3 regions of the Nocardioides sp. GCM10030259 genome follow, and region 2 is predicted to be linked to each of the others. Evidence: predicted binding sites of a transcription regulator. Region 2 holds the regulator's gene; each other region holds the start of a gene.
The links. The regulator LexA, encoded in region 2, represses DNA repair genes until DNA is damaged. The targets are predictions, from matches to a motif close to TCGAACANNTGTTCGA.

Region 1 (9,612 bases), on a different contig from region 2:
GAACCAGATCGCGACCCGGTCGCTGGTCGAGACCACTCGCCCGCGTTGGAGGGTGTCGAGGTCCGCGACGAACGTCCGGGGTCCCGATCCGGGGACCCGGTCGAGCGTGCCGACCTGCTCGGCCGGCTGGCTCTCGCCGTGGAGACCGATGAGCTGGTAGGTCTTGCCGACCGCGTCCACGGGCAGCGCGCCGCTGGTGAGGGTCGGCGTCACGTCGGGCATCCAGGCGCTCTGCATCGTCAGCAACGACGCCCCGGCGCCCTGCACCTCGACGACGAGCGCGTCCGCGGAGGTCGATCGCGGGACGACCTTGCCCGTCGTCCGTTCGCGGAACGGGGTCCACAGGTCGGCCGGCCCGAGCGCGACCCGCTCCCCCGAGGGCGCGACCTCCAGGTTGCCCAGGGTCACCCTGCCCGCGATCCGCGCGCCCGGCAGGCTGCCGAACCAGATCGACGTGACCGTGCAGCCCTCCGTGCACGGCGCCGTGCCGCGCAGGACCGCGTGCTCGGTGGGACCGGACAGCCGGCCCAGGGTCGTGTGGAGGACCTCGCCGGCGGGACTGACGAGGTCGACGCCCACGGTGACCGGGTACGGCGACCCGTCGACCCGCACCGAGCCCAGGGTCGAGTCGTCGGCGTCCAGCGTGAACGTGCGGCCGGTCAGCACGACCGCCGCGGTCTCCGGTGGCCGGAGCTCGTCCCACACGGCGGAGTCGGGTGTGCCGCCCGGGAAGAGCGCGACGGCGCGAAACCCGTCGGGCAGCACGCCGAGCGTCTCGCCGGCGTCCGCGTCGGGGGCCGGCACCCGCACCACCGGCGTCGCCTGCTGCCCGCCGGGGTCCACCTCGTCGAGCGCGGCACGCACCGACGCCAGGTCGGTGCCCTGGACGTCCGCCACCAGCGGCGCGCCGGCGGCCTGCTCCGCCGCGGCCGCCCGGTTGCGCTCGCCGATCAGCAGGGCGTCCGCGGAGAAGACGGCCAGCGCCGACGCGAGCGTCACCACCGCGATGGTCCGCCGGGTGACGGGGCTGCGCGCCGCGTCGAGGATGCTCACGCCCGCCCGGACTCGGCCGCGCCGCAGCTGGGCCCGACCGAGCAGGCTCGCCGCCGGCGTCGTCACGTGGGCGAGGAGCACACCGGCCACGACGGCGAGGAGCGCGGGCGCGACCATCGCAGCGGGGCCCTCCAGGCCGCCGGTCGCGAAGAGCACGACCACGGCGCCGCACCCGGTCACGACGACCGCGTCCAGGGCCCCGAGGGCCCAGGTCGACTGGCGCGGCGGCACGCGTCGGAGCAGGGCCGCGACCGGCTCCCGCGAGACGCGCACGGAGGCGATCACCGTCACGACGACCAGCACGACCGCGGCCAGCACGGCCGCGAGGATGACCGGGAGCCTCAGCTCGAGGGGTACGTCGCCGGGCAGCGCGACCGTGCGGGCGGACCACGCCGCGACCAGCGCCAGCAACGCGCCGGGCAGCAGGCCGGCGAGCGTGATCGGCAGCAGCTCCGCGAGCAGCAGCGATCGGGCGCCGCGCCGACCGTGGCCGCGCAGCTGCGCCAGTGCCACCTCCGGCCGGCGCTGCTCGGTGACCCCGAGTAGCACCAGCCACAGCACCACGACGGCGAGCAGGCCCAGCTGCGCCATGAGCAGCGGCACGGTGATCCGCGACTGGTCGATCTGTGCCTCGATCTCCTCGGAGAGGTCTGCGATGCCCGAGGCCACCTGGACGGGGAGGTCCCCCAGCCGCTGCGGTCGGTCCGCCAGGTCCGCGATCGCCGGCCCGAGCTCGAGGACCTCGTCGACGCCCGCCCGCTCCGGGTCGATCCGGTAGCCGGCCCACGACGACGTGGTGTCGGCCAACGCGCTCGCACCCTCGAAGGTGTCGCGCACCGTGAGCCACACGTCGTGCTGGACGTGCGGCGGCGTGTCCAGGCTGTCGACGCCCGACCAGCCCGTCAGGACCCGACCGAACCAGTAGTCGTCGGGGTCCTGGCGGTAGGTGCCGACCACCGTCAGCGGGAGCGTCCTCGAGCGCAGGAACCGCCCCTCCTGGTAGAGCCGGCCCGAGACCTCGGTCGTCGCGCCCACGTCGAGGTCGAAGATCCGGGCGTCGGCGCGACTGACCAGCACCTCGCCCGGGGCCTCGGGGCAGCGGCCCTCCTCGATCGTGACGTGGTCGCACTGGCCGCTGCGCCAGACCAGGTCGCCGATCGGGTCGCTGCCGCCACCGGGCAGCACGGCGGCGCTCCCGCCGTACCCGAGGACGACCGGCCGGAAGTCGGGGCGGAAGCCCTCCGGCAGCAGCCCCGCCACCGTCTCCGGCGGCGTCACCGGCTGGAGGATGTCGTCGGTGTTGGACACCGTGAGCTGGACGCTGGAGGTGAGGACCGGGGCCCGGTCGATCGTCACCTGCGTCAGTGACTGCTGCATCGCCCGGTCGTAGAGCGGCGCGAAGAGCGCGCACGCGGCGACCAGGGCAGCCAGCACGGCGATCGCCACCGCCTGCACCGGCCGGTACCGCCAGCGCCTCACGTCCCACTCCCCCGTGTCTCGAAAACCGGCCCACCTTCTCACAGACGGCGATCGTCCGGTGGGGCGGCGTGCGGGTCGGGGGTCAGGCGCCGCCGAGCGGGTTGATGCCGGTCTTCTTCCCGGCGAAGGCGAAGAACAGCAGGTCGGTCATCTCGAAGGTGTCGCCGCGGCCGTGGGCGGGCGTGAAGCCGGGGTTGCGGACCAGCGAGAACCGGCTGCCCTCCATCGCACGGTGGAAGGTCTCCGCGACGATCCGGCCGCCGACCCTGCGCATCCTGCCGTCGCCGGTCTCGGCCTCGCGGAGCACGTAGAACCACAGCGGCGTCCGCTCGACGAGGGCGTCCTGCTGCGCCTCGGTGAGCCCGTCCAGCCTGGCCCCGCCGTTGCCCCGGACGATCTGGCGGCGGCTCAGCGGCTGGACGGCGACCCCGGCGGCGCGCAGCGCGTCCACCATCTGCTGGCCGCTCGCGAGCTTCAGCATCGAGGCGCGCACCAGGTTGCGGAAGGCGAGGTTGCGGCGCCGGTCGTCGAACGGGATCGCCGCGCCGCCGCCGAACGTGCTCGGCGGCAGGTTCTTCAGCGGGTCGGTGAGCAGCGTGTCGATCCGCTGCGCCATGTTCACCTCGTCGGGCGGGCCGAGCGCCGGGCGCCCGCCGGCCGGGAAGTCGTACATCCGCCGCCAGTCGGCGAGCCAGTTGCTGAGCAGCCGGTCCTCGCCGCCGAGGTCGCCGCCGAGGGCCGAGAACTGGAACATGTAGTCGAGGAACCCGATGCCCTCGGGGAAGCGCCGGTTCCAGTCGTAGACGGGCCGCACCATGCTGTGCCCGAGCCGGAACGCCGCGACCGAGAACTCCACGGGCATCCGCGGCATGTCGGTAGGCGCCGCATCGGGGTCGACCAGCTTGCGGCCGTTGGTGAAGACGTCCTCGACGATGCCGGGCTCGACGATCCGCGGCAGGTAGTCATGGCGGATCAGCCACTGGTAGTGCAGCGTGACCGCCTTGCGCGCCTGCCGGAAGCGCTGGGCGGCCGGGACGCTCGCCGGGAGCTTGTCGACCACGCGGTTGTGGAACCGGATCATCGCCAGGTGGGTCTGCGCCACGATCAGGTTCTCGTCGTTGCGCGGGTCCGGGATCAGCGCCCGGCGCCGCTCCTTCCGCGAGCCCGTGCCGACGCGCGGCAGGTCGTGGCCCGTCTTCTCGCGGTCGGGCCCGATCCGGATCGTGTCGCCCGTCTTCAGGCGTACGCCGTCCGCGGCGTAGAACTTCGCCGAGCCGGGGTTGGCCGGGCCCGCGCCGTACAGCGAGTCGAGGTCCAGGGTCGGCGACCGCCCCTGGAGCAGCTCGGCCGGCGTGACCTCGTCGCCGAGGCTGACGTCCGTGGCGTCCATGGTGAGGTCGTGGTCGATGAACTGGCCGAGGTAGGTGTAGCCCGCCGGGATGTCGCTGCGGCCGCCGCCGCCCTTGGTCATCGCGTTCGCCAGCGCCAGCGAGAGCGGCTCCGGCAACGCGCGGCCGCGCGGGCCGATACGGGAGAAGCGGAACGGCGCCACTCTGTTGGTCGAGCCTGTCGAGACCCCTGAAGCGGACGCGCCTGCCGGTCGCGCCTCGGGCTCCGTGATCGGGTCGGGCTCGTCGCCGCGACGTCCGCCGAGCTGGGTGTTGACCACACCCTCGCCCTCGATGAAGAAGGTCTCTGAACCGTGCCGAGTGTTCATGGCCCGACGCTAGGGGCGGCAGATGCCGGGCCGCGTACCCCAAGGTGGCCATCTTCGGCGGCAGGTCAGGCCGTCGGCTCGCCCTCCAGCCCGGCGAGCAACGGGTCGCGCAACCCGACGCAGTCGAGCGCCCAGAACGGCTCGCAGTAGACGAGCGGGCCGGTCATCCACTCCTCGTGCGCCGGCAGCAGGACGACCTGGAACGCCGGGTCGGGGATCCGCGGCGAGGGCTTGGTGAAGCCGAGCGGGCCGGCGGCGGACCAGCCCCGCGCGGCGTAGTAGCCGGGGTCTCCCTCGAGGAAGACCGCCGGCGCACCCAGCCGCTCCGCCTCGGCGACGGCGGCGTCGAGGAGCTCTCGCCCGATGCCCTGCCCCTGGTGGTCGGGGTGCACGGAGAGTGGGCTGAGCACGAGCACGTCCACCAGCGCCCGCCGGGCGTCGACCCACGACCGGTTGAGCTGGACATGACCGACGACGCCGCCGTCCGGCCGGTCGGCGAGCTCCGCGACGAGGCTGGCCCGAGTGCTGCCCGCATCGTCGAGCGCGCCGACGAGGCGCGCGACCGTCGGCCCCTCGTCGGGCCCGAACGCCGCCTCGACCAGATGGCGCACCGAGGCGTCGTCCTCGGGCAGAGCTGCCCGGACCCTTGACTTGAAGTTCACTTCAACTTGCAGCCTTCTCGGAGACGAACCACGACGAGAACACTAGGAGACACCGACATGCCTGTCGCCGTCATCACCGGAGCATCCCAGGGGCTCGGCCTCGCGCTGGCCCACGGCCTGGCCGACGCGGGCTGGTCCGTCGTCGCCGACGCCCGCGACGCCGACCGCCTCGCCGCTGCCGTCGCCGGGCTCCCGGGCGGCCCGCACCTCGCCGTACCCGGGGACGTCGCCGACTCCTGGCACCGCGGCGCGCTCGCTGCCTCGGCGACCGACCTCGGCGGCGCGGAACTGCTGGTCAACAACGCCAGCACGCTGGGCTTCGAGACGGGAGGCGCGACCCCGCTCCCCCGCCTCGCCGACCTGGACCCCTCGGCGTACGCGCGCACGTTCGAGGTCAACGTCGTCGCGCCCGTCGCGCTCGCCGGGATGTTGCTCCCGCAGCTGCGCGAGCGCCGGGGCCGGGTCGTGTCCGTGACGTCCGACGCGTCGGTCGAGGCCTACGAGACCTGGGGCGGCTACGGCTCGTCCAAGGCGGCGCTCGACCACGCGATGCGGGTGCTCGCGGCCGAGGAGCCGCTCGTGCGGGTGTACGCCGTGGACCCCGGCGACCTGCGCACGGCGATGCACCAGGCGGCGTTCCCCGGCGAGGACATCTCCGACCGGCCGGAGCCGGCGTCCGCCGTACCCCACCTGATGACGCTCGTGGCCGGCGACCTGCCCAGCGGCCGCTACCGGGCGGCCGACGTGGTGCCCGCGTCGGAGGTGCGCGCATGACCGCGACGATCCGCGAGGCGACCGTCCCGCCGGAGGCGCGCGGCGTGGCCCGCGACGAGGTGCGGCTCGCGGTGGTGACGCCCGCCGGCACCACCCACACCCGGGCCGTCGCCCTCCCCGACCACCTGCGCCCGGGCGACCTGCTCGTGGTCAACACGAGCGCGACACTGCCGTCGGCCGTCGACGCCGACGGCCTCGGCGTGCACGTCTCCGCGGCGCTCGACGACGGCACCTGGGTGGTCGAGGTGCGCCAGCCCGACAACAGCGGCCCGGCAGTCCCGGTGCCGGGCGAGGTGTTGACGCTGCCCGGCGGGCTCACCCTGCGCGTCGTGGCGCCGCACCCGGCCGGCCAGACCCGGCTGTGGCGCGCGGTCCCCACCCCCGGGGTCGACCGCGCGGCGTACCTGCACCGCTGGGGTCGCCCGATCCGCTACCGCTACGTCCAGGGCTCGTGGCCGATCGAGGCCCTCCAGAACGTCTACGCCACCCATCCCGGGAGCGCCGAGATGCCCAGTGCCGGTCGGCCGCTGACCGAGCGGCTGCTCGTGCGGCTGATGGCGCGGGGCGTCGTGGTCGCCCCGATCGTCCTCCACACCGGCGTGGCCAGCCAGGAGAAGCACGAGCCGCCGCAGCCGGAGGAGTACGCCGTCCCCGCGGCGACCGCCCGGCTCGTCGCCTCGACCCGGGCCGCCGGTCGCCGGGTCGTCGCCGTCGGCACCACGGTCGTGCGCGCGCTCGAGTCCGCCGCGACCGTCGACGGCCGGGTCGTCCCGACCGCGGGCTGGACCTCGCTGGTCCTCGACCCGTCGCGGCCCGCCCGGGTCGTCGACGGCCTGCTCACCGGGCTGCACGAGCCCGAGGCCTCGCACCTGCACCTGCTCGCGGCCGTCGCCGGCCGCGAGCAGGTGGACCGCGGCTACTCCGACCTCTCGGCGCCTGACGCCCCGGAGTATCTCTGGCACGAGTTCGGCGACTCGATGCTGCTGCTGCCCTGACGGGCGATGAGCACCGGGCTTAGGCCAAGGCGCAACGTCGAGACCTCCTGCGGGTGGTCTCGTGGTTGCGACCGACAGGCTGGCTACGGGCGAAGGCGGGTGCGGGGTTGCGGTCCGCCGCCGACTGCGGACCGCAGAAGACCAGAACGACCGGTCCACAGTGCCGATCCCTACTAGAACATATGTGCGAATCGTTGTAGAATGTGGCATGGCCCTGAAGCAGCGCACCACGACACCGGACCCGGTGCTGGATGCGGCCGCGGAGCACACCCGGGTCGCCGCGTTGGCCGAGGCGGCGCGGTTCGAGCTCGCGGCGGTCTGGGCAGAGGCGCATCCCGCGCCGGTCGACGAGCTGGTCGATCAGGTCGTGGACGAGGCCGGGGTGTTGATCCTGTACGGCGACCAGCCGCTGACCATCGCGGGCGAGGGGGCCCCGCAGATGGCGGAGTTCGCGGTCGCGGAGTTCGCCGCGGCCTGCGGGCTGTCGACCTTCCAGGGCCGCGCACTGCTCGGGTCGGCGGTGGAGGCCAGGCACCGGCTCCCCGACATCTGGGTCCGTGCGATCGGTGGGCAGGTGCCGGTGTGGAAGGTGCAGCGGGTCACCGACCGCACCCACCGCCTCACCGCCGCGGCGGCGGCGCAGGTCGACGCCGCGCTCGCTCCGATCCTGGGCTCGTGCTCGTTCGCGCAGATCGAGCGGGCCGTGGCCGCCGCGGAGGCCGAGGCCGACCCCGAGCACGCCGAGGACACCCGCCTGGAGCCGCACAACGCCCCGCACGTGCAGCTCCGGTTCGACGACGCCCACCTCTACGGCGGCCGGGTCCCGTTCTTCGGGCTGCTGGACTACCCCGACGCGCTGGCCTTCGAGGCCACCGTGCAGGCCAAGGCGAGCGAGCTCACCGAGACCTTCCCGAACCTCGAGCTCGACGAGCGCCGCGCCCTCGCCCTGGGCCGCCTCGCCCCCACCAACGGCACCACCACCTCGGCGCCGGCCAAGGAGGTGGTGGTCTACGCCCACTACACGCCCGAGGACCGGCACGGGATCATGGACGTGGAGAAGCTCGGCGCCACCACCCTCGAGCAGGTCGCGGAATGGTGTACCCAGTCCGCCACCAGGATCACCCTCCGGCCGGTGCTCGACCTGGACCTCGAGATCGGCACCGAGACCTACCGCCCCACCCCACGCCAGCGCGAACAGGTCATCCTGACCTGCCCCACCTGCGTGTTCCCCGGGTGCGGCCGCCACGCCCGCGGCTGCGATCTCGACCACATCGTCCCCTTCGACCCCGACAACCCTGACGGCGGGAAGACGACGTCGTGGAACCTCGCACCCCTGTGCCGCCTGCACCACCGGCTCAAGACGCTCGGGTTCTGGACCTACCGCCGCCTCACCCGCACGTCCTTCACATGGACCAGCCCCTGCGGGCGGACCTACCTCGTCGACCACACCCACAAGCGCCGACGAACCCGCTGACCCCCACCTCACCGGCACCGCCGGTGGGGTGCCGCGGCGACCACGTAGTCGTCGCGCGTCTCGATGAGTTCGCCCTAGAACTACGCCGCGTCGCGCTGACCGATCAGACCCAGCAACTCCGCATGCGTCTCCGCGTCGGCGGCGACGAGGAGTCCACTGCCGCCCGGGGTGCCCAGCGGCTCGCCGCGCAGGTCGGTGACGACGCAGCCAGCGGCCCGGCAGAGCGCGATTCCGGCGGCGAAGTGGACGTTGTCGGCGAAGCCGCCGTCCTGGCTCTCGGTGACGTACGCCGCGCGCCGGCCCGCCGCGACCCAGGCCACGGCAAGCGTCGTCGAGAGCACCCGGCCGCCGTACCGAGCCCGGAAGTCGGGGTGCCCGAGCAGCTCGGCCGGACGGAATCGACCGGGGTCGGGGTGGACGGCGTCGAGGTTGACGTCGACGAGCGCGTTCCGGGGAGACGGCTCGAGCCGGACGTCCTCCGAGCCGCGGCGCAGCCACGCACCGTCCCCGTCGGTCCAGAACGCCTCGCCGGCGATCGGGTCGACGACGCCCGCGACGTGGACGGACGGTCCGACGCGGAGCGCGACGTTCACGGCGATCAGCGGCGTGGTCGCCGCGAAGTTGAGGGTGCCGCAGAGCGGGTCGACCAGCCACGTGCGCTTGGCGGCGTCGGAGCCGGTGAGCCCGCTCTCCTCGCCACGCAGGGCGTCGTCCGGGCGGACCTCCCGGAGCACCGCGAGGATGGCCGCCTCGGCGTCGATGTCGGTCGCGGTCGCGAAGTCGGTGTCCGACTTCGCGAACCTCTCCTGCGGGGTGCCGTAGCGCTCCCGGACGACGGCGGCACCGGCGAGCGCGGCGGCGAGGGCGATCTCGGCGTCGGTCCGCGCGGTCACGCGCCACCGACGAACGAGAAGCGCACCTCGCGCTCGGAGTTGTCGACGTTCAGGTCGACCAGGCACACGCTCTGCCAGGTGCCGAGCGCCATCCGGCCGTCGATCACCGGCACCGTCGCATGCGGAGGCACGATCGCCGGCATCACGTGGGACCGGCCGTGACCGCGACTGCCGTGGCGGTGCCGCCAGCGGTCGTCGGCGGGCAGCAGGTCGCCGAGGGCGGCGAGCAGGTCGTCGTCGCTGCCGGCGCCGGTCTCGATGATCGCGATGCCGGCGGTCGCGTGCGGGACGAAGACGTTGAGCAGGCCGTCGCCACGGCCGGAGACGTACTGCCTGCAGTCGTCGGTGAGGTCGAGGACGACCTCGCGGTCTCCGGTGCGGTAGAGGCGGGTCTGGGAATCCACGGGATCGATCGTGCCACGGTCCGCTACCGTCGCCCGGTGCACGTCGAGTCCCTCGCATTCCGTACCGATCTCGAGCTCCTTCGCCTGTCCGGCAGCGAGGTCGAGGACCACGGCTCGTACGTCGCGGTGCGGACGCCCGACAACCCGACGTACTACTGGGG
Region 2 (9,612 bases):
AGTGCGGCCGCGGCGGCGTCGGTGGACTCGGCGGGCACGCCCTGCTCGGACGTCGCGGGGTCCGGGTTCCCGGTCGCGCCGGCGGGCTCGGCGAGCGTCAGTGCCACCAGCAGCACACACGTCGCCGGCAGGAGTCGTCGGCCGAGAGGGAAGCGCATGGGCCCTACTGTCCCCGACCGCGCCAAGATTTGCCCAACCGACCGCGTGTCGAACCGCACTACAGGAGGCTGCGGCCGTCGAAGCCGCCTTGCGGGGAGCCGACGCCGAAGTACGCCGCGAGCGTCGGCGCGACGTCGACGGTCCGGGCGATGCGGGTGCTCGCCCGGCCACGGCGTACGACGGGATGGCCGCCGGCCAGGAAGAACGGGATCGCCCGGGTGGCGGGGTGCCCGTGGTTGCCGGGGATCGGGTTGTCGGTGAGCGGCGAGGGATCGCTGAACCGCCAGCCGGCACGGCAGTAGACGACCACGTCACCGGCCTCCGGACCGAGCCGCAGCGACCGCTCGCGGCGGTCGTGGGCCTCGAGCACCCCGGGCTGGGCCCGCGCGACCGCCAGCATCCGCCCCACGGCCTCGTCGTGCTGGTCGGTCGGGCCGGTCCAGTAGAGGAGGTCGGCGCCGCCGTTGTCGGCGATCTGCACCTGCCCGGCCAGCAGCGGGTCGGCGTCGAGCGCCCTCGCCAGGCTGACGACCTTGTCGGGCGTCGACCAGTCCATCGAGTGGTCGGCGAGCACGATCAGCAGGGCGTCGTCCCACTTGCCCTGCTCCTGCAGCGCATCGACGAACCGGCCGATGTGCGCGTCGGTGTCGGCCAGTGCGAGGCGGCGCGCCAGCCGCAGCGTCGTGCCGGACAGGTCGGCGTGGCCGAAGCGGTCGATGTCGCCGAGGTTGACGAACATCAGGTCGGGGTCGAGCTCCTCGAGCATCGTCAGCGCGGCCTGCATCGTGAACAGGTCGGGCGCGTGCCCGGTGACGGGCAGCGAGGGCTGCGGCTCCCAGCGGTGGGTGGCCCGCTCGCCGAAGATGCCGTGGAGGTAGTCCTTCGACAGCACGGTGCCGGTGGTGCGGCCGCGCCGGTTGAGCCGCTCGATGAGCGTCTCGCAGCGGATGTCTGTCGGCTGGTCCAGGTCGCGCACCTCGCCGAGCGCCCGGTCGTAGACGGAGTTGGCGGGCACGCCGCTGCGGTCCGGTCGCACCCCGGTCATCATCATCACGTGGTTGGGGATCGTCTCCATCACCGGCAGTGACCGGGCCCGCGGGAAGCGGAGGCCGCCGTCGCGCAGCGCCGCCAGCCGCGGCGTCAGCCCGCTGTCGAGCTCGTCGTGACGACAGCCGTCGATGACGACGACGTACGCCCGCCGACGGGTGCCGGCAGCGGCGCGCGCGACGCCCGGGACCGATGAGAAGACCAGGCCCGCGGCGCCGGTCTTGAGGAAGGTACGGCGCGTGGTCGTCACAGCGGCCCCCCGACCTGCTCGACCCGGCCGGTGCCGGTGCGCGTCCGGTAGGAGACGGACCACGTGATCGGGGTGGCGTGGTCGGCGCGGTCGCCGATGACGTACCAGTCCATCTGCGCGCGGGTCGCGGTCACGTCGAGCACCGAGAAGCCGTGGCTGTCGAAGTCGAGGTGGCGGATGTGCCGGTTGGCGGCCTTGATGACGTTCTCGACCGCCACGCTCGTCGTCCGCGCCGGGGAGCCGGTGATGTCCTTGAGGTTGTTGGAGGTCACCGACGCGCAGACGAACTCGACGCCGGCGGAGTCGCCGAGTGGGTACGTGGAGGCGTCGTACGGCAGCTCGCACGCCCAGCCCGAGTGGATGTCGCCGGTGATGAAGAGCGCGTCGCTGACCTGGTGGTCCCGGATGTGCTCGAGCACCCGGCGGCGGTCGTGGGTGTAGCCGTCCCACTGGTCGACGTTGTAGGCGACGCCGTCGCGCGGCAGCAGGCCGGTGACCTCGTTGACCGGGTCGACGAGGTCGTGCGGGAGCGAGCCGAGCTCAACCGGCGCGATCATCACCGGGTTGCCGATCACCTTCCACTGAGCAGCGTCCGACGACAGGCCCTGCTTGAGCCACTCCAGCTGTTCGGCGCCGGCGATCGTGCGGTCGGGCGAGTCGACCCGGTGACCGGGGACCTCGAGCTGGCCGTCCCGGTAGGTGCGCAGGTCGAGCATGCTCAGCTCGAGCAGCCGGCCGAACCGGAACCGGCGGAAGAGCCGTGTGCCGTCGCCGAGCCGGGCGGTGCCGTCCATCCGGACCGGCATCCACTCGTCGTACGCCCGGTGCGCCCGGGCTCGGCGGCGCCGGTAGTCGCCCTCGCCCAGGTCGGGGTTGTGGTTCTCGGCGCCGTCGCGCCACTGGTCGTTGGTGACCTCGTGGTCGTCCCAGGTGATGATCCACGGGTACTTCGCGTGCAGGTCCTGGAGGTCGGCGTCCTCCTTGTACTGCGCGTGCCGCTGGCGGTAGTCGGCCAGCGAGAGCATCTCGTGGGCCGGCACGTGCGGCCGGATGTCGACGTCGTTGGCGCCATAGCCGTACTGGCCCGGGCCGTACTCGTAGAGGTAGTCGCCGAGGTGCACGATCGCGTGCAGGTCGTCGCGCGCGGCCAGGCCGCGATAGGCGCTGAACCAGCCGGCCTGGAGGTTGGCGCACGACACGACCCCGAAGCGGATGTTCGCCGGATCGCTGTCAACCGCGGGCGCCGTGCGGGTGCGGCCGACGCGGCTGGTCTCGCCGTCGAGGCGGAAGCGGTAGCGGTACGCCGTGTCCGCCGCCAGCCCGGTCACGTCGACCTTCACGGTGTGGTCGCGGTCGGGTCCGGTCGTGGCGCGCCCACGTCGTACGACGCGGCGGAAGCGTTCGTCGGTCGCGACCTCCCAGTGCACGGTGACCGTCGGGCCGCGGCCCGAGCCCGGGGTGCTGGCCGCCGTCGGCGTCACGCGGGTCCAGATGACGACGGCGCGGGGGAGCGGGTCGCCGGAGGCGACGCCGTGGCGGAAGCGCGCAGCCGCAGCGACGGAGTCAGCGCCGGGCGCGAGAGCGACGGCGCCGATCGCGCCGGTGGTCGCGAGGACGGCGCGACGCGGGAGGAGAGGCGTTGTCACGCCTCACTCAACGACCGCCGTCCCCCCGGGTTCTGCTCGTTCACCTGTTGTTCGTCGGGGCCATCGCAGGGGCACCCGGCCAAGCGCCATCGCGACCACCCAGGCCAGGAGCACGATCATCCAGCCGACGAGGGCGTCGATGACCCAGTGGTTGCCGGTGCCGACGATGACGATGCCGGTGCCGATGGCGTAGACCCAACCGAGCACCCGGACCCACTTGCGGGTCGCGTAGACGTGCAGCGCCAGCGCCACCCACAGCGCCCAGCCGGCGTGCAGGGAGGGGAACGCCGCGAGCTCGTTGGTCAGCCCGCCGACGCCGCGCGGCGCGGACGCGTCGGCGCCCCACCACCCGTCCGCCGCGTGCAGGCTGAGCACGTCGACGTACCCGCTGATGAACCGCGGCGGCGCGGTCGGCATGAACAGGTAGGCGACCAGGCCCGCCAGCGTCGCGATCACCAGGGCGCGGCGGGCTGGTCCATAGCGGTCGGTGCCCAGGCGCCAGAGCCAGATGAGGACACCGGCGGTCACGATGTAGTGGAAGGTGGCGTACCAGTAGCTGCCCACCAGCCCGATCACGCGGTAGTCGCTGAAGAGCTGGTTGAGCGGGACCTCCCACTCGATGCCGAGCAGCTTCTCGATGTGCAACAGGTCGTTGGCGCGGTCGAGGGCCGGCTTCATCGATGTGTCGGCGAGCAGGCGGGCGAGGCTGTAGAGGACCCAGAGCCCGAGGATCAGGGCCAGCTCGAGGAGGCCGCGGGCCCAGATCGGGAGGGTCCGCGTGCGTGCCACCGCAGGCGCTGTCGTCACAGCACCAGCGTCCTCCATCATCCCTCCCCGTGCCCATCGGGTATTCACCCGATCAACCTCGGGGTCCGATCGGGTGATTCCCCGATGTTGTAGGGAATTCGACCTATCAGACCCGTCGCAGCACGGCGGTCACCTTGCCGAGGATGGTGGCGTTCGTGCCGTCGATGGGATCGTAGTTGGGGTTGTGCGGCAGCAGCCACACATTTCCGTCCTTGCGCTGCAGGGTCTTCACCGTGGCCTCGCCGTCGATGAGCGCCGCGACGATCTCTCCGTTGTCGGCGGTCTGCTCCTTTTTGATGACGACGTAGTCGCCGTCGCAGATGGCCGCCTCGATCATCGAGTCGCCGGAGACCTCGAGCAGGAAGAGCTCGCCGTCGCCCACCAGCTGCTTGGGCAGGGGGAAGACGTCCTCGTAGCGCTCCTCCGCGAGGATCGGCCCGCCGGCGGCGATCCGGCCGACGAGCGGGACGTACGACGCTGCGGGCACGCTGTCGCCGAGACCCGTCTCGTCGTACGTCGACTCCTCGGCGGTGCCCAGGGAACGGCGGGCCGCCATCACCTCGGGGAGGAAGACCTCGAGGGCGCGCGGCCGGTGGGGGTCGCGCTTGAGGTAGCCCTTCTCCTCGAGGACCTTGAGCTGGTGGGCGACGCTGGAGGAGCTGGTCAGCCCGACCGCCTCGCCGATCTCGCGCATGCTCGGCGGGTAGCCCCGCTTCTCGATCGAGTCCTTGATCGTCGCGAGGACACGCTGCTGTCGCGGGGTGAGCCCGGTCGCGTCGGCCGGGCCGTCGGGCAGCTCGCGGACCGTCATCTTGCCGGGCGTCTTCCCGGCCATCTTCTTCCCTGCCGTCTTCGCCATGGGCTCACGGTAGTCCTCCCCGCCGCCGGGTTCAAACATCTGTTCGAACCGCGTGTCGGTGCCCGAGGGGATTCGAGGTGATCGAACAAATGTTCGGCGAAGGCCTTGTGTCGTTCGAACACGTGCTCTAACGTCGTACACATGTTCGATCGAACGGCTGATCGAGTGGGTGGTCCGGACCGGTCCCGAGGGACTGTCGGTGGTCGCCACTAGAACTGCTCTCGACGACACAGAGACCCGAGGTCCCGGAGGCGGGACCACTTCCCCAGGAGGTCACCAGATGAGCACCATGACGATCGACCAGATGTTCCACAGCCGGCCCGCCGCGCGTCCGCGCAGCACGGTCCGCCTGACCCGGCGCGGCCGCGCCGTCGTGGTCCTCCTCGCGCTCGTCGCCGTGCTCGCCGTCGGCGTCGCCCTGGCCGGCGGCTCGGTCGCCACCCGCGACTCCGGCACGCCGGAGCCCACCGCCGTGGTGCAGGTCGGCCCGGGCGACACCCTGTGGGAGATCGCCTCCGCGGCCGCCACCGACGGCGACGTCCGCTCGATGATCGAGCGGATCGAGAAGCTCAACGCGCTCGACTCCGGGATGCTCGTCGCCGGCCAGCGGCTGCTGGTCCCGGTCGAGTGAGTCCGATCGACTGATCCCGCACAGACCACCGGGTCACACACTTCGCCGGCCGCTTCGACCCCGGCCGGCGATAACCGGGGAAGCGAGGGGCGGAGCCTTGGCCGGCTCCGCCCCTCGAGGTCATTTCGGGGCCGGTGTCCCTACGCTGCCGCCATGGCCGGCTACTCCGGCACCCCGCTGCTGCGCAAGCTGGGCGTCAAGGACGAGCACGTGGTGCTGCTCGACGGCGCGCCCGACGGGTTCGAGCTCGGGACGACCGGCGCCCACGTCGTACGCCGCCTGCCGGGTCGGCCCGACAGCCTCGACGTGACCCTGACCTTCCACACCAGGCGCGCGGCGCTCGAGGCGCGGCTGCCGGTGCTGTTCGAGCGGACCCGGACCGCCGGCATGGTCTGGGTGTGCTGGCCCAAGCAGGCGGCGCAGCGGGCGCTCGGCATCGACAGCGACCTCGGTGACGGCGTCGTCCGCGAGTTCGGCCTCCGGCTGGGCTGGGTGGACGTGAAGGTGGCGGCCGTCGACGACACCTGGTCGGGGCTGAAGTTCGTGCGCCGGCTCGCGGACCGCTGAGACGTCGCTACCGCGCCGCGCGCCGCCCGCCGATCGGCCGCGGCGGCTCGTCGTCGGAGCCGCCGTCGGTCTCGGTCGACTCTGCCGAGCCGCGCGGCGTGGGGGGTCTGCTGATGCCGAGGCGCCGGGTCAGCAACGCCACCAGCATCAGCCCGAAGAAGAGGCAGGCCACCGCGCCGACCGACGCGATCGCCAGGAACCACCACGCGCGGGCGTCCCCGCCGCGGGCGGTCGCGCCGAAGTCGATGGCGGCGTACACCAGGTAGCCCCAGGCCAGGACGCAGGCGGTGATGCCCAGGGCGAGCAGCAGCAGGGCGGGCTGGAACCTGCGCCTGCGGCGGGGTCCGCGGCGGGACCCCGCCCGCTTCCCACCCGTCGCACCCGTCACACGGACATTGTGTCCGATGCGCGGCGAACCGGGCATGGAACACCGGTCAGGCGGCGTGCGCCACGCTCAGCTGGTTGCGCATCCGCGCGATCATCCGGGTCAGCAGCCGGGAGACCTGCATCTGGGTCACGCCGATCTCCCTGCCGATCTCGGCCTGCGTGCAGCCGCGGAAGAAGCGCATCTCGACGATCTTGCGCTCGCGCGGCGTGAGCTGGGCGAGGACGGGGGCGAGCAGGGCGCGCGCCTCGGCGACGTCGAAGCCGGCGTCGTCGTGGCCCAGGCGCCGGGAGAGCGCCTCGTCGTCGTCGCTGGTCGTCGCGTCCAGGGAGACCGGCGCGAAGCAGCCGTTGGCGCCGAGCGCCTCGACCACCAGCTCGAGGTCGACGTCGAGGTGGGCAGCGATCTCGGAGGGGCGCGGTGCCCGGCCCAGCTGCTGGGTCAGCTCGCCCTCGCAGCCGAGGATCTTGGTCTGGGTCTCCTGGATGGAGCGCGGGGGACGCACCGTCCAGCCCAGGTCGCGGAAGTGCCGGCGCACCTCGCCGCGGATGGTGGGGATGGCGAAGCTGAGGAAGTCGTGACCGCGGTCGGGGTCGAAGCCCCGGACGGCCTTGACCAGCCCGACGTACGCGACCTGCTCGAGGTCCTCGGTGGCGATGCCACGGTTGCGGAATCGGCGGGTCGCGTCGGCAGCGACGCGCATGTTGATGCGGACGACCTCCTCCTCGATCCGCTCGCGGTCCGCGGGGTTCTCCGCGCGCTCGGCGAACAGACGGGTGGTGGCGTCAGAACGGCTCTCATGCAGTACGGCGATCGGTTGAATCGACATCGGCGATGACCTCGTTCGTTGTGTCCAGTTGTGCGGCCAGGGGGATGTGTGGCTTCTCAGTCCCCTGCCCGAAAGTCGTCAAACGTCAAACCACCCCATCGGGTGAACGTGGTGTGTCGCGGGCCCGCGCCACGCCCGGCGCCACGCCGACACGCAGCCGGTCTGGAGAGGTCTTGACAGGGCATTTCTCGGCTCTGACCTGCGACTTTGCCGCGCGGCCGCGGCAACCCGCGAGAACGCCCTCCGCGTCACTTGCGCCACCTGTCACCGGGGCGTACGGTTACCACTACATCTAGTAGTTACAACGGTGTAGTTATCCACATCTAGTTCACAGCGGATGGCGGATGACCCACAGCGAACTGCTTGTTCTACACAGGAGAACGTCTGTTCTCCACAGCTTCGGGAGGAGGGCCTCATGCACTGTCCGTACTGCCGCAACACCGACACCAGGGTCCTCGACTCCAGGGTGGCCGACGACGGCGGCTCGATCCGCCGCCGGCGTACCTGCTCCGAGTGCGAGCGCCGGTTCACGACCGTCGAGCTGATGCAGCTGACCGTGCTCAAGCGCTCCGGCGCCAGCGAGCCGTTCACCCGCGAGAAGGCCGTCGCCGGCGTGCGCAAGGCCTGCAAGGGCCGGCCGGTGTCGGAGGACCAGCTCGCCTGCCTCGGCCAGGCGGTCGAGGACACGCTCCGGCTCTCCGGGGCCGCCGAGGTCGAGGCCCACGAGGTGGGCCTGGCCATCCTGGGCCCGCTGCGCGAGCTCGACGAGGTGGCCTACCTGCGGTTCGCGAGCGTCTACCGCGCGTTCGAGTCGGCCGAGGACTTCGAGAAGGAGATCTCGGCCCTCCGTGCGGACCGCGCACCTCAGCCCGTCCCCACGGGCTGACCACAGACGGCCCGGCGTGCGTAGTGGGGAAGCTGCGTACGCCGGGCCCACCAATCGCCAGCAAGACCGTCACCGACCCCCACTTGGATAGGGACTGTCGGTGGCAGCAGCAATGATCGAAGAACACACCAACCTCGAGAGACGGGACCAAGAGGGATGACCGAGACGGTGAGTGGCGGAGCCCAGGCAGCAGGCAAGGGCAAGGCCAGGAAGGGCGCGGGGCTGAAGATCGAGCAGGTCTTCAGCACCCCGGGGGTGCACCCCTACGACGAGATCACGTGGGAGCGCCGCGACGTCGTGCAGACCAACTGGAAGACCGGTGAGACGGTCTTCGAGCAGCGCGCCGTGGAGTTCCCCGACTTCTGGTCGGTCAACGCCTCGACCATCGTCACCACGAAGTACTTCCGTGGCGCCGTCGGCACCGACGCCCGCGAGTGGAGCCTCAAGAACATCATCGACCGGGTGGTGAAGACCTACACCAAGGCCGGCATCGACCACGGCTACTTCGCCACCGAGGCCGACGCCGAGGTCTTCGAGCACGAGCTCACCTGGCTGCTCGCGCACCAGTACTTCTCCTTCAACTCCCCGGTCTGGTTCAACGTCGGCACCTCGTCGCCGCAGCAGGTCTCCGCCTGCTTCATCCTGTCCGTCGACGACTCGATGGACTCGATCCTGAACTGGTACAAGGAGGAGGGCTTCATCTTCAAGGGCGGCTCCGGCGCCGGCCTCAACCTCTCCCGCATCCGCTCCTCCAAGGAGCTCCTCTCCTCCGGCGGCACCGCGAGCGGCCCGGTCTCCTTCATGCGCGGCGCCGACGCCTCGGCCGGCACCATCAAGTCCGGTGGCGCCACCCGTCGCGCGGCGAAGATGGTCGTGCTCGACGTCGACCACCCCGACATCGAGGAGTTCGTCGAGACCAAGGCGCGCGAGGAGGACAAGATCCGCGCGCTGCGCGACGCCGGCTTCGACATGGACCTCGGCGGCAAGGACATCACCAGCGTCCAGTACCAGAACGCCAACAACTCCGTCCGCGTCAGCGACGAGTTCATGCGTGCGGTCGAGGAGGGCGGCGACTTCGGCCTGCGCGCCCGCAAGACCCACGAGGTCATCGAGACCGTCGACGCCCGCGAGCTGTTCCACAAGATCGCGACCGCGGCGTGGGAGTGCGCCGACCCCGGCCTGCAGTACGACGACACCATCAACGACTGGCACACCAACCCCGAGACCGGCCGGATCACCGCGTCCAACCCGTGCTCGGAGTACATGTCGCTCGACAACTCCTCGTGCAACCTGGCGTCGCTCAACCTGCTGAAGTTCCTCAAGGAAGACGACACCTTCGACGCCGAGCTGTTCGCGAAGGCCGTCGAGCTGATCATCACCGCGATGGACATCTCGATCTGCTTCGCCGACTTCCCGACCGAGGCGATCGGCAAGACCACGGTCGACTACCGCCAGCTCGGCATCGGCTACGCCAACCTCGGCGCGCTGCTGATGGCGATGGGCCTCGGCTACGACTCCGACGGCGGCCGCGCGATGGCGGGCACGA
Region 3 (9,612 bases), on a different contig from region 2:
AGATCGGGCACAACGTGCTCCACGGGCAGTGGGACTGGATGCGCGACCCCAAGATCCACTCGAGCACGTGGGAGTGGGACCACACCACCCCGGCCGCGCAGTGGAAGCGCGCCCACAACGAGACCCACCACACGTACACGAACATCCTCGGCAAGGACAACGACCTCGGCTACGGCATCATGCGCGTCGACGAGGCGCAGGAGTGGCAGCCCCGCTACCTCGTCCAGCCGGCGTGGAACTTCGTGACCGCCTGCATCTTCGAGTACGGCATCACCATGTTCGACCTCGACCTCGGCGACCACCTCCGCGACAAGCGGCAGATGACCGCGGAGAAGAAGGCCGAGGTGAAGACCGCGCTCGCCAAGGTACGCCGCCAGCTCGCCAAGGACTTCGTCGTCTACCCGGCGCTCGCCGGGCCGGCATGGCGCTCGACCCTGGCCGCCAACGCGACCGCCAACCTGCTGCGCAACCTGTGGAGCCACTCCGTCATCATGTGCGGCCACTTCCCCGAGGGCGTCGCGACCTTCGAGCAGGAGCAGCTGGACGAGAACGAGACCCGCGGCCACTGGTACCTGCGGCAGATGCTCGGCTCGGCGAACATCTCCGGCTCCCGGCTGCTGCACACGCTGACCGGCAACCTCTCCCACCAGATCGAGCACCACATCTTCCCGGACCTGCCGAGCAACCGCTACATGGAGATCGCCCCGCGGGTCCGGCAGGTCTTCAACAAGTTCGACCTGCCCTACAACTCCCGGCCTCTGGTGCAACAGGTCGCGAGCGCCTGGCACAAGGTGGTGCGGCTCTCGCTGCCCAACGGCTGGATGGCCGAGACCAACCGCCGCAACCTGCTGCCGCAGCTGCGCCGGCTGGCCATCGCGACCCGCCAGCCGAAGGCACTCCCGGCTGCTAGCTGACCAGCCGCTCCAGCAGATGCTCGAGCTGCCGGGCCGGGTCGGCGGTCACGCCGCCGTGGACCGGTCCCGGCTGGATCACCGTGCTGCGCGGCGCCTTCAGGAAGCCGAACCGCTGGCTCAGCGACGCTCCAGCCGCTGCTCCCCCGCGCTCGTCACCCGCGCAGACGCCCTCGACGAACGCGAGCGCCTCGCACACCTGGTCGAGGTCGAGCCCGGGGTCCAGAGCGCCCAGCCGGTCGCGGTCGACGTGCCACGCCACCTGGAGGAAGTCGGTGGCCTGGCAGTAGACGACCACGCCGACGTTGACGAACTCCTCACGGTCCACGCGAGGCACGCAGCGGAGCACGACGTACTGGTAGGCGAGCTTGCTCATCGCGCCGCCACCTCGGTCGAGGGCAGCCACTGGCGGGTCCCGAGGCGGGCGGTCAGGAACGCGACGTACGCCGCGCGCACGGCCTCCGCGGTCTCGGCGCCGGGCACCGGCTCCAGCCACTCGTCGGGGACCTCGGCGACCACCTCGCGGAACGCCTGCTCGTCCAGGAGCGTGCCGACCTCGGCGTCGACCTGCGGGAGGTCGGCGGCGTGCCGGAGCAGGACGTGATCCTCGGGGTTCCACGGCTGACGGGCGAACCGCGCCGGATCGGTCACGCCGCCGCTCCACGCGTGGTGGAAGTAGAGCGAGGCGCCGTGGTCGATCACCCAGACGTCGCCGTGCCACACCAGCAGGTTCGGGTTGCGCCACGAGCGGTCGACGTTGGCCGTGAACGCGTCGAGCCAGAGCACGCGGGCACCGACGCCGTCGCCGGCGGGGAGGTCCCCGTCGTACCCGAACGCGCCGGGCAGGAAGTCGATGCCGAGGTTGAGGCCGGCGCTGGCGTTGAGCAGGTCCTGCACCTCCTCGTCGGCCTCGTAGCGCGCGATCGCCGGGTCGAGGTCGAGCGCGACGAGCCGCGGCGTGCGCAGCCCGATGCGGCGGGCGAGCTCGCCGACGATGACCTCGGCGACCAGCACCCGCAGGCCCTGGCCGGCGCCGCGGAACTTGCAGACGTAGGTGCCCAGGTCGTCGCCCTCGACAATGCCGGGCAGGCTGCCGCCCTCGCGGAGCGGGGTCACGTAGCGGGTGACGCCGACGGTGGGGATCACGAGGCCCCATCCTCGTGCACCAGGCGTGCACGCTCGGCATCGACGTCGAAGTCGGCGGTCGGCCAGTGCAGCGCCATCCCGCGCAGCGACTCGAGGAGCAGCTGCCCCACGGCCAGGTTGCGAAGCCACTTCCGGTCGCTCGGCACGACGTGCCACGGGGCGCACTCGGTGTTGGTCCGCTCGAGCGCGACGGCGTACGCCGCCTGGTAGTCGTCCCACTTCGCGCGGGCGTCGAGGTCGGCCGGGTTGTACTTCCAGTGCTTCTCGGGGTTGTCGAGTCGGGCGAGGAGCCGCTCTCCCTGGGTGTCGCGGGAGATGTGCAGCATGCACTTGAGGACGACGGTCCCGTCGTCGACCAGCTCGCGCTCGAACGCGTTGATCTCGTCGTACCGCCGCTCGATCTCCTCGGGCTCCGCGAGCGCATTGACCCGGCCGATCAGGACGTCCTCGTAGTGCGACCGGTCGAAGACGCCGAGGTATCCCGGCGCCGGCAGCGCCCGGCGGATCCGCCAGAGGAAGTCGTGGCTGAGCTCGTCTTCGGTCGGCTTCTTGAAGGATGTGATGCGCACGCCCTGCGGATCGACGAGCCCGACCGTGTGCTTGAGCGTGCCGCCCTTGCCGGACGTGTCCATCCCCTGCAACACCAGCAGCAGGCGGCGCCGAGACCCCGCCGCCACGCCCTCGGCGAACAACCGCTCCTGCAGGTCCGCCAGCTCCTCGCCCATCGCGAACAGCGCCGCCTTCGCCTCGTCCTTGTCGCCGTCGAAGCCGGGCGCCGCGTCGGTAGGGATCTCGTCGAGCCGTACCGGACCCGACGGCAGCCGAAGGTGGTGGGTGCTCATCGCCCGATCATCCCAGCACGCGGCGTACGTCGAGGGAGCAGCCGACGACCGTGTCGACCGTCCCGTCCTCCTGCGGCTCGTCGAACCAGACGCCCTCGACGAAGCCCGCCTTCGCGAGCATCCGCAGCGACGGGGAGTTGCGGTGGTCGGGCGCCGCGAAGAACGTCGTCGCGTCCGGGAACCGGCGCTGGGTGCGGAGCATCCAGGCCCAGAGGACCCGCACGCCCAGGCCACGGTGGCTCCACTCCTCGGCGAGCGCGTAGTCGACGCCGACGGCGTCGGGGTCGGGCCCGAGCACGGCGTACTCCGGGTAGTCGCCGATGCGGTAGTCCTGCACGAACCCCACCGACCGGCCGTTGACCTCCGCGACCCACATCCGGGTCGGGCTCATCCCGTCGATCCGGGGCCCGTAGCGCTCCTCGATCCGCTCCCGGGTCGGCTCGCCCTCCGATGCCCACCAGCGGGCCACGTGCTCGGACTGCCGCCACCGCACCAGGTCAGTCAGGTCGCCCTGGGTCATCGCTCGCACGAAGACCCGGGTGTCGTGGTCGACCACGAACTCCTTGACGTGGCCGGACAGGTCGCGGGGTACCGGATCGGCATGCATGCTGGCACAGGTGCGCCGGGCCGCATCCGCCCACGACTCCCCCGGCCGCACGACGCCACTGAGGTCGCGGCCGCGATCGTGCACCACCACGCGCTCCGACACCCGAGCATTCTGACCGTTCTGTCCGGCCGTCGCACGCCGAACGGCGTGCTCGGCGTCGCCGCCGTCACGGCCGCGGTGGTCGTGCTCACCGGCTGTGGCGACACCCAGCGCGACCCGGTGGTCGAGACCGCGAGCGGCTTCTACGCCGCGCTGGCCGCAGGTGACAGCGCCGCGGCCTGTGCGGCGCTCGCGCCACGGACCCGCAGCGCGGTCGAGCAGTCCGCGCAGAAGCCCTGCGAGCAGGCCATCCTCGAGGAGGACATCCCCGGCCTCGGGGACGCACCCGACCCCGACGAGGTGTCGACGTTCGGCACCAGCGCGCAGGTGCGGTGGGCCGGCGAGACGACGTTCCTGTCCCGCTTCCGCACGGGGTGGCGCGTGGTCGCGGCCGGCTGCGTACCCGAGCCGGAGGTGTACGACTGCCAGGTGGAGGCGGGCTGATGCGCCTGATGTACGTCACCTACCTGACGCTGATCTGCCTCGGACTCGTGTTCTTCCTGGTCACGTCGCTGGGGCACGCGTGATGTCCGCCCCGCGTCGCCTCCGCACGTTCCTGCGGGAGAACTCCCTCAGCCTGTTCTTCCTCGTGCTCTTCCTCGTGAGCCTGGTCGGGCAGGCCTTCGCAGGATGGAAGCAGTTCAATTCGATGCAGGTCGCTGAGGGCCTCGGCACCGTGCCCCTCGACCGCTACCTGCTGTCCGCGAACTTCGCCGTCGACGTCACCGAGAACTGGCAGAGCGAGTACCTGCAGTTCCTCACGTACCTGATGGCCACCGTCTGGCTGCTGCAGAAGGGCTCGCCGGAGTCCAAGCCCCTCGACATGGCCGGCCGCGAGACCCAGGAGGAGCAGCGGATCGGCGAGCACTCACGCTCCGACTCGCCCCGCTGGGCGAGGCACAGCGGCGGACTGCGGCTGCGGCTCTACTCCTCGTCGCTGCTGCTGGTCATGGGCGGGATCTTCCTCGCGTCGTGGCTGATGCAGTCGATCGGCGGATGGGCGACGTACAACGAGTCACGCCTGCAACAGCTCCAGGACCCCATCCCGTGGACGAGCTATCTCGTCAACGCCGACTTCTGGTCCCGCACTTTGCAGAACTGGCAGTCGGAGTTCCTCGCCGTCGGGTCCATGGCCGTGCTCGCCATCTACCTGCGCCAGCGGGGCTCCTCGCAGAGCAAGCCGGTCGGGATGGCGCACGACGTGACCGGCATCGAGGGCTGACCCGTCAGGGCGTACGACGCACCAGCGGCGGCTCGGCCGACCACGGGAAGTCGATCCACCGCTCGGTGTGCCGCCAGACGTACTCCGGGTGGATCACCGTCCACGGCTTCTGGTAGATCACGGCGGTCCGGGCCTCGGCGACATGGTCGGCGCAGAAGTCCCGCACGACCTCGAGCGTCTTGCCGGTGTCCGCCACGTCGTCGGCGATCAGCACCTTGAGGCCGGTCAGGTCGACCACGTCGGGGGTCGGCGGCAGCATGATCGGGACGTCGAGGCGCTCGTCGACGCCGGTGTAGAACTCGACGTTGACCGCGGAGAGGTTCTTGACGTCGAGCGCGTAGCCCAGCCCCATGCCCAGACCGAGGCCGCCGCGGGCGATCGAGAGCACCAGGTCGGGCTCGTAGCCGCTGTCGACCACCTGCTGAGCGAGCTCGCGCACCGCCGTGCCGAACAGGTCGTAGGTCAGGATCTCCCGCTCGGGCACCGCGTCAGTCGTCACCGGAGCATTCTCGCCCAGCCTCGGCCAGCTCGTCGCGGACGACCGCGAACGCCAGCCCGGAGCCGTAGCCCTTGCGGGCCAGCATGCCGACCAGGCGCCGGGTGGCGGTCGCGTCGTCGACCCGGCTGAGCGAGCGCAGCTTCTTCCGCACGAGCGCGCGGGCGGCCTGCTCCTCGTCGGCCGGGTCGATCTCGTCGAGCGCCTCGCGGGCGACCTCGTCGTCCACGCCCTTGCGGCGCAGCTCCTGGGCCAGCGCGCGCTTCGCCAGACCCTTGCCTCCCCCGGGTCCAGCCGAGCGCCGGCTCGCGATCCAGGAGCGGGCGAAGGCCTCGTCGTCGACCAGCCCGACCTCCTCGAACCGGTCGAGCAGGCGGACCGCGATGTCGTCGGGCACGTTCTTCCTCGCCAGCTTCTCGGCGAGCTCCTTGCGGCTGCGCGCCTGCCCGGTCAGCTGGTCGAGCAGGATCTTGCGGGCCACCGACTCGGCGTCCGCCTCGGGCACCTGGGCGGCGGTGTCCTCGGGAGGCGACGTCTTCGGGGTGGACGCGCCCGGACCCGACCCACGCCGGGTCCACGCGTCCACGCCCGTCGAGACGTCACCGAGCCACTCGGGCGGTGGCCTGTCCTCGTCGAGGGTCATCTCGTGCCTCCGTGGTGGTTTCGAGACGGTTGCAGAGCAACCTCCTCAACCACCGTGTCCGGTGGTTGAGGAAGGCGCCCTGGCGCCTGTCGCGAACCCGCGGCGTCCGGTGGTTGAGGAAGGCGCCCCGGCGCCTGTCGCGAACCCGCGGTGTCCGGTGGTTGAGGAAGGCGCCCCGGCGCCTGTCGCGAACCCGCGGCGTCCGGTGGTTGAGGAAGGCGCCCCGGCGCCTGTCTCGAACCCGCGGTGTCCGGTGGTTGAGGAAGGCGCCCCGGCGCCTGCCGCGAACCCGCGGTGTCCGGTGGTTGAGGAACGCGCCCTGGCGCCTGCCGCGAACCCGCGGTGTCCGGTGGTTGAGGAAGGCGCCCTGGCGCCTGTCTCGAAACCACCGGTCAGAAGGAGTCGACGCCGATCGGCTCGTCGGAGAGAGGAGCCTCCTGGTCGACCTGCGGGCCGACGCCGAGCTTCTCGAGGATCTTCTTCTCCAGCTCGTTGGCGAGGTCGGGGTTGTCCTTGAGGAACTTGCGGGAGTTCTCCTTGCCCTGGCCGAGCTGGTCGCCCTCGTAGGTGTACCAGGCGCCCGCCTTGCGGACGAGACCCGCCTCGACGCCGACGTCGATCAGGCCGCCCTCGCGGCTGATGCCCTTGCCGTACATGATGTCGAACTCGGCCTGCTTGAACGGCGGGGCGACCTTGTTCTTGACGACCTTGACGCGGGTCCGGTTGCCGACCATGTCGGTGCCGTCCTTGAGCGTCTCGATGCGGCGCACGTCGAGGCGGACCGAGGAGTAGAACTTCAGCGCCCGGCCACCGGTCGTGGTCTCGGGCGAGCCGAACATGACGCCGATCTTCTCGCGCAGCTGGTTGATGAAGATCGCGGTGGTGCCGGAGTTGTTGAGGGCACCGGTCATCTTGCGCAGCGCCTGGCTCATCAGTCGGGCCTGGAGACCGACGTGGCTGTCACCCATCTCGCCCTCGATCTCGGCGCGCGGCACGAGCGCGGCCACCGAGTCGATGACGATCAGCGAGAGCGCGCCGGAGCGGACCAGCATGTCCGCGATCTCGAGCGCCTGCTCACCGGAGTCGGGCTGGGAGACCAGCAGCGCGTCGGTGTCGACGCCGAGGGCCTTCGCGTACTCCGGGTCGAGCGCGTGCTCGGCGTCGATGAACGCCACGATGCCGCCGGCGGCCTGGGCGCTGGCCACCGCGTGCAGGGCGACCGTCGTCTTACCGGACGACTCAGGACCGTAGATCTCGACCACGCGGCCGCGCGGCAGGCCACCGAGGCCGAGCGCGACGTCGAGCGCGATCGATCCGGTCGGGATGATCTCGAGGGGTGCGCGGGTCTCGTCGCCCAGGCGCATGACCGAGCCCTTGCCGAACTGCTTCTCGATGTTGAGCAGCGCAGCGTCGAGGGCCTTCTCGCGGTCTCCACCAGCCATGTTCTTCGTCCTTGTCTGTCGTCGGGTTCCAGGCACATCGGCGACGCTACGGCGAGCCACCGACATCGCCTGGTCAGCGCTGTCGACACCTGTGGAGAACCTCGCCCGCGTCGTGCCTGTGGAGACAAACTAGCCCGAACACCTGTTCGATGCCGGCATTGGGCGCGGCGTGTTGCGGGTCGACGCGACCATCACGGGACCTCGTAGGTGAGCTCGATGCCGTCGGCCCAGGTGGAGCAGGTGCATCCGTCCGGGTCCGGGAGTCCTTCGATGCTGCGCGTCAGCAGGGCGCCGAGCCGCTCGAGGTTCGCGCGGAACAGCGCGAAGACCTCCTCCTGGCCGACCCCCTCGCCGCCCTCGGTGCCGGCGTCCATGTCGGTCACCAGCGCGATCGCGGCGTAGCACATGCGCATCTCGCGGGCGAGCGCCGCCTCGGCCGCGCCGGTCATGTTGACCAGCGCCCAGCCCTGGTCGGCGTAGTGGCGCGACTCCGCGCGCGTGGAGAAGCGCGGGCCCTCGATGACGACCATCGCTCCCCCGACCTTCACCTGCGGGTCGGCGGCGGCGACCGCGGCCGAGACGTGCGGGCAGTACGGGTCGGCGAACGGGAGGTGGACGGCTCCGCGCTCGACGTACGACGGGACCCGCCGGAACGTCCGGTCGACGAGCTGGTCGGGCACGACCACGTCGCCGGGCGCCACCGCGTCACCCAGGCCGCCGACGGCGCACGGCGCGAGCACCTGGCGTACGCCGAGCGCGCGCAGCGCCCAGAGGTTGGCGCGGTACGGGATGTCGTGCGGCGGGTGCTCGTGGTGCGGCCCGTGCCGCGGGAGGAACGCCACCCGACGACCGGCCAGCGTGCCGACCGCGACGGGCGCCGACGGCGGGCCGTACGGCGTCTCGACCTGGTGCTCGTCGTGGTCCTCGAGGAACGAGTAGAAGCCGGTGCCGCCGATCACGGCGACGTCAGCGATGCCCATGCGGGTCAGACTGCCACCCGCGTGGTGGCCCGCGCGCCGAGCCCGCCGACCGCCACCAGTGCGACGAGACCGATCGAGCAGACCGCCAGCTCGGGGTAGCCCCACGCGCCGACGACCACGCCGGCCAGTCCGCCCGCGCCCGCCGCCGTCAGGCCCATCACCAGGTCGGCGGCGCCCTGCACGTCGGTGCGCGCGTCGAGCGGCGCGTGCTGCGCGATCAGCGTCGAGGACGCCACCGTCGCGAAGGACCAGCCGACGCCGAGCAGGAAGAGGCCGGCGAACATCTGCCACGACGACCCCTCCGGCGCACTCGCGCACAGCACCATCGCCACGAGCAGCAGCCCGGCGCCCTCCATGAGGACCGTGGACCGGCCGGTGCGGTCGGCGAGCATGCCCACCAGCGGCGAGAACGCGAACATGCCCAGGACGTGCAGACTGATGACGAGGCCGATCACCCGCAGCTCCGCGTGGCCGTGCTCCATGTGGAGCGGCGTCATCACCATCACGCCCACCATCGCGGCGTGGGCGCACGCCATGCCGAGCACGGCGAACCCGAGCACCGGCCGCTCGCGGGATGCGGCGACCGCACGCGACCAGGCCGTGCCGGACGGCGGCTCGGGCGGCACGCCCGCGGCCTCGCGGGCGAGCAGCAGCGGGTCGGGCCGCAGCAGCGTGAGGACGACCAGCGCGGCGGCCAGCATGCCGATGCTGCCCAGCGCGAACGGCCCGGTCAGCTCGGGGATGCCGACCGCGTCGGCGAACGCGCCGGACGGACCGGTCAGGTTGGGGCCCGCGACCGCGCCGATCGTGGTCGCCCAGACGACCGTCGAGAGCGCGCGGCCCTTGTGGGCGTCTTCGGCGAGGTCGGTCGCGGCGTACCGCGCCCCGCTGTTCGCCGCCGTGGTCGCCCCCAGCAGCACCGCGCCGACCATCAGCACCAGCATCGACTCCAGCACCCCGGCCAGCACGGCGAGCACGGCGCCGCTGGCGCCGATCAGGTAGCCGGCGCCGAGGCCGACCCGCCGGCCACGGCTCGCCATCACGCGGGCGAGGAGGTACGCCGCGACCGCGGCGCCGAGCACCTGCGCCGTCTGGGCGAGCCCGGCGAGGCTCTCCGAGCCCGACAGGTCGCGCGCGAGAAGCGACGCGGTGGCGATGCCGATCGTGATGCCGATGGCGCCGACGGCCTGGGCGATCACCAGCGTGCGGATCGTGCGCCGCTGC

Region 1: ACFQQI_RS24425 (HNH endonuclease signature motif containing protein) is a predicted target of LexA. The motif match lies at 6,855-6,870, and genes of this name have one in related genera.
Region 3: recA (recombinase RecA) is a predicted target of LexA. The motif match lies at 7,543-7,558, and genes of this name have one in related genera.

The regions. Positions count from the first base shown of each region.
Region 1 covers NZ_JBHTDF010000026.1:167,181-176,792, forward strand. Annotated here, with positions in the region: gene ACFQQI_RS24400 (FtsX-like permease family protein) at 1-2,532, opposite strand, end outside; gene ACFQQI_RS24405 (heme peroxidase family protein) at 2,615-4,249, opposite strand; gene ACFQQI_RS24410 (GNAT family N-acetyltransferase) at 4,315-4,911, opposite strand; gene ACFQQI_RS24415 (SDR family NAD(P)-dependent oxidoreductase) at 4,969-5,685, shown strand; gene ACFQQI_RS24420 (S-adenosylmethionine:tRNA ribosyltransferase-isomerase) at 5,682-6,680, shown strand; gene ACFQQI_RS24425 (HNH endonuclease signature motif containing protein) at 6,889-8,154, shown strand; gene ACFQQI_RS24430 (inositol monophosphatase family protein) at 8,235-9,047, opposite strand; gene ACFQQI_RS24435 (secondary thiamine-phosphate synthase enzyme YjbQ) at 9,044-9,451, opposite strand; gene ACFQQI_RS24440 (GNAT family N-acetyltransferase) at 9,488-9,612, shown strand, end outside.
Region 2 covers NZ_JBHTDF010000002.1:101,538-111,149, forward strand. Annotated here, with positions in the region: gene ACFQQI_RS00800 (MXAN_6640 family putative metalloprotease) at 1-158, opposite strand, end outside; gene ACFQQI_RS00805 (alkaline phosphatase family protein) at 218-1,456, opposite strand; gene ACFQQI_RS00810 (alkaline phosphatase D family protein) at 1,453-3,102, opposite strand; gene ACFQQI_RS00815 (phosphatase PAP2 family protein) at 3,106-3,909, opposite strand; gene lexA (transcriptional repressor LexA) at 4,016-4,768, opposite strand; gene ACFQQI_RS00825 (LysM peptidoglycan-binding domain-containing protein) at 5,049-5,399, shown strand; gene ACFQQI_RS00830 (DUF3052 domain-containing protein) at 5,553-5,966, shown strand; gene ACFQQI_RS00835 (hypothetical protein) at 5,974-6,354, opposite strand; gene ACFQQI_RS00840 (SigB/SigF/SigG family RNA polymerase sigma factor) at 6,401-7,180, opposite strand; gene nrdR (transcriptional regulator NrdR) at 7,596-8,066, shown strand; gene ACFQQI_RS00850 (vitamin B12-dependent ribonucleotide reductase) at 8,223-9,612, shown strand, end outside.
Region 3 covers NZ_JBHTDF010000026.1:150,622-160,233, forward strand. Annotated here, with positions in the region: gene ACFQQI_RS24305 (fatty acid desaturase family protein) at 1-914, shown strand, start outside; gene ACFQQI_RS24310 (DUF3037 domain-containing protein) at 907-1,287, opposite strand; gene ACFQQI_RS24315 (HipA family kinase) at 1,284-2,057, opposite strand; gene ACFQQI_RS24320 (PPK2 family polyphosphate kinase) at 2,054-2,899, opposite strand; gene ACFQQI_RS24325 (GNAT family N-acetyltransferase) at 2,907-3,506, opposite strand; gene ACFQQI_RS24330 (hypothetical protein) at 3,501-4,049, shown strand; gene ACFQQI_RS24335 (DUF6766 family protein) at 4,132-4,827, shown strand; gene ACFQQI_RS24340 (phosphoribosyltransferase) at 4,832-5,326, opposite strand; gene ACFQQI_RS24345 (regulatory protein RecX) at 5,316-5,966, opposite strand; gene recA (recombinase RecA) at 6,359-7,408, opposite strand; gene ACFQQI_RS24355 (S-methyl-5'-thioadenosine phosphorylase) at 7,600-8,388, opposite strand; gene ACFQQI_RS24360 (MFS transporter) at 8,394-9,612, opposite strand, start outside.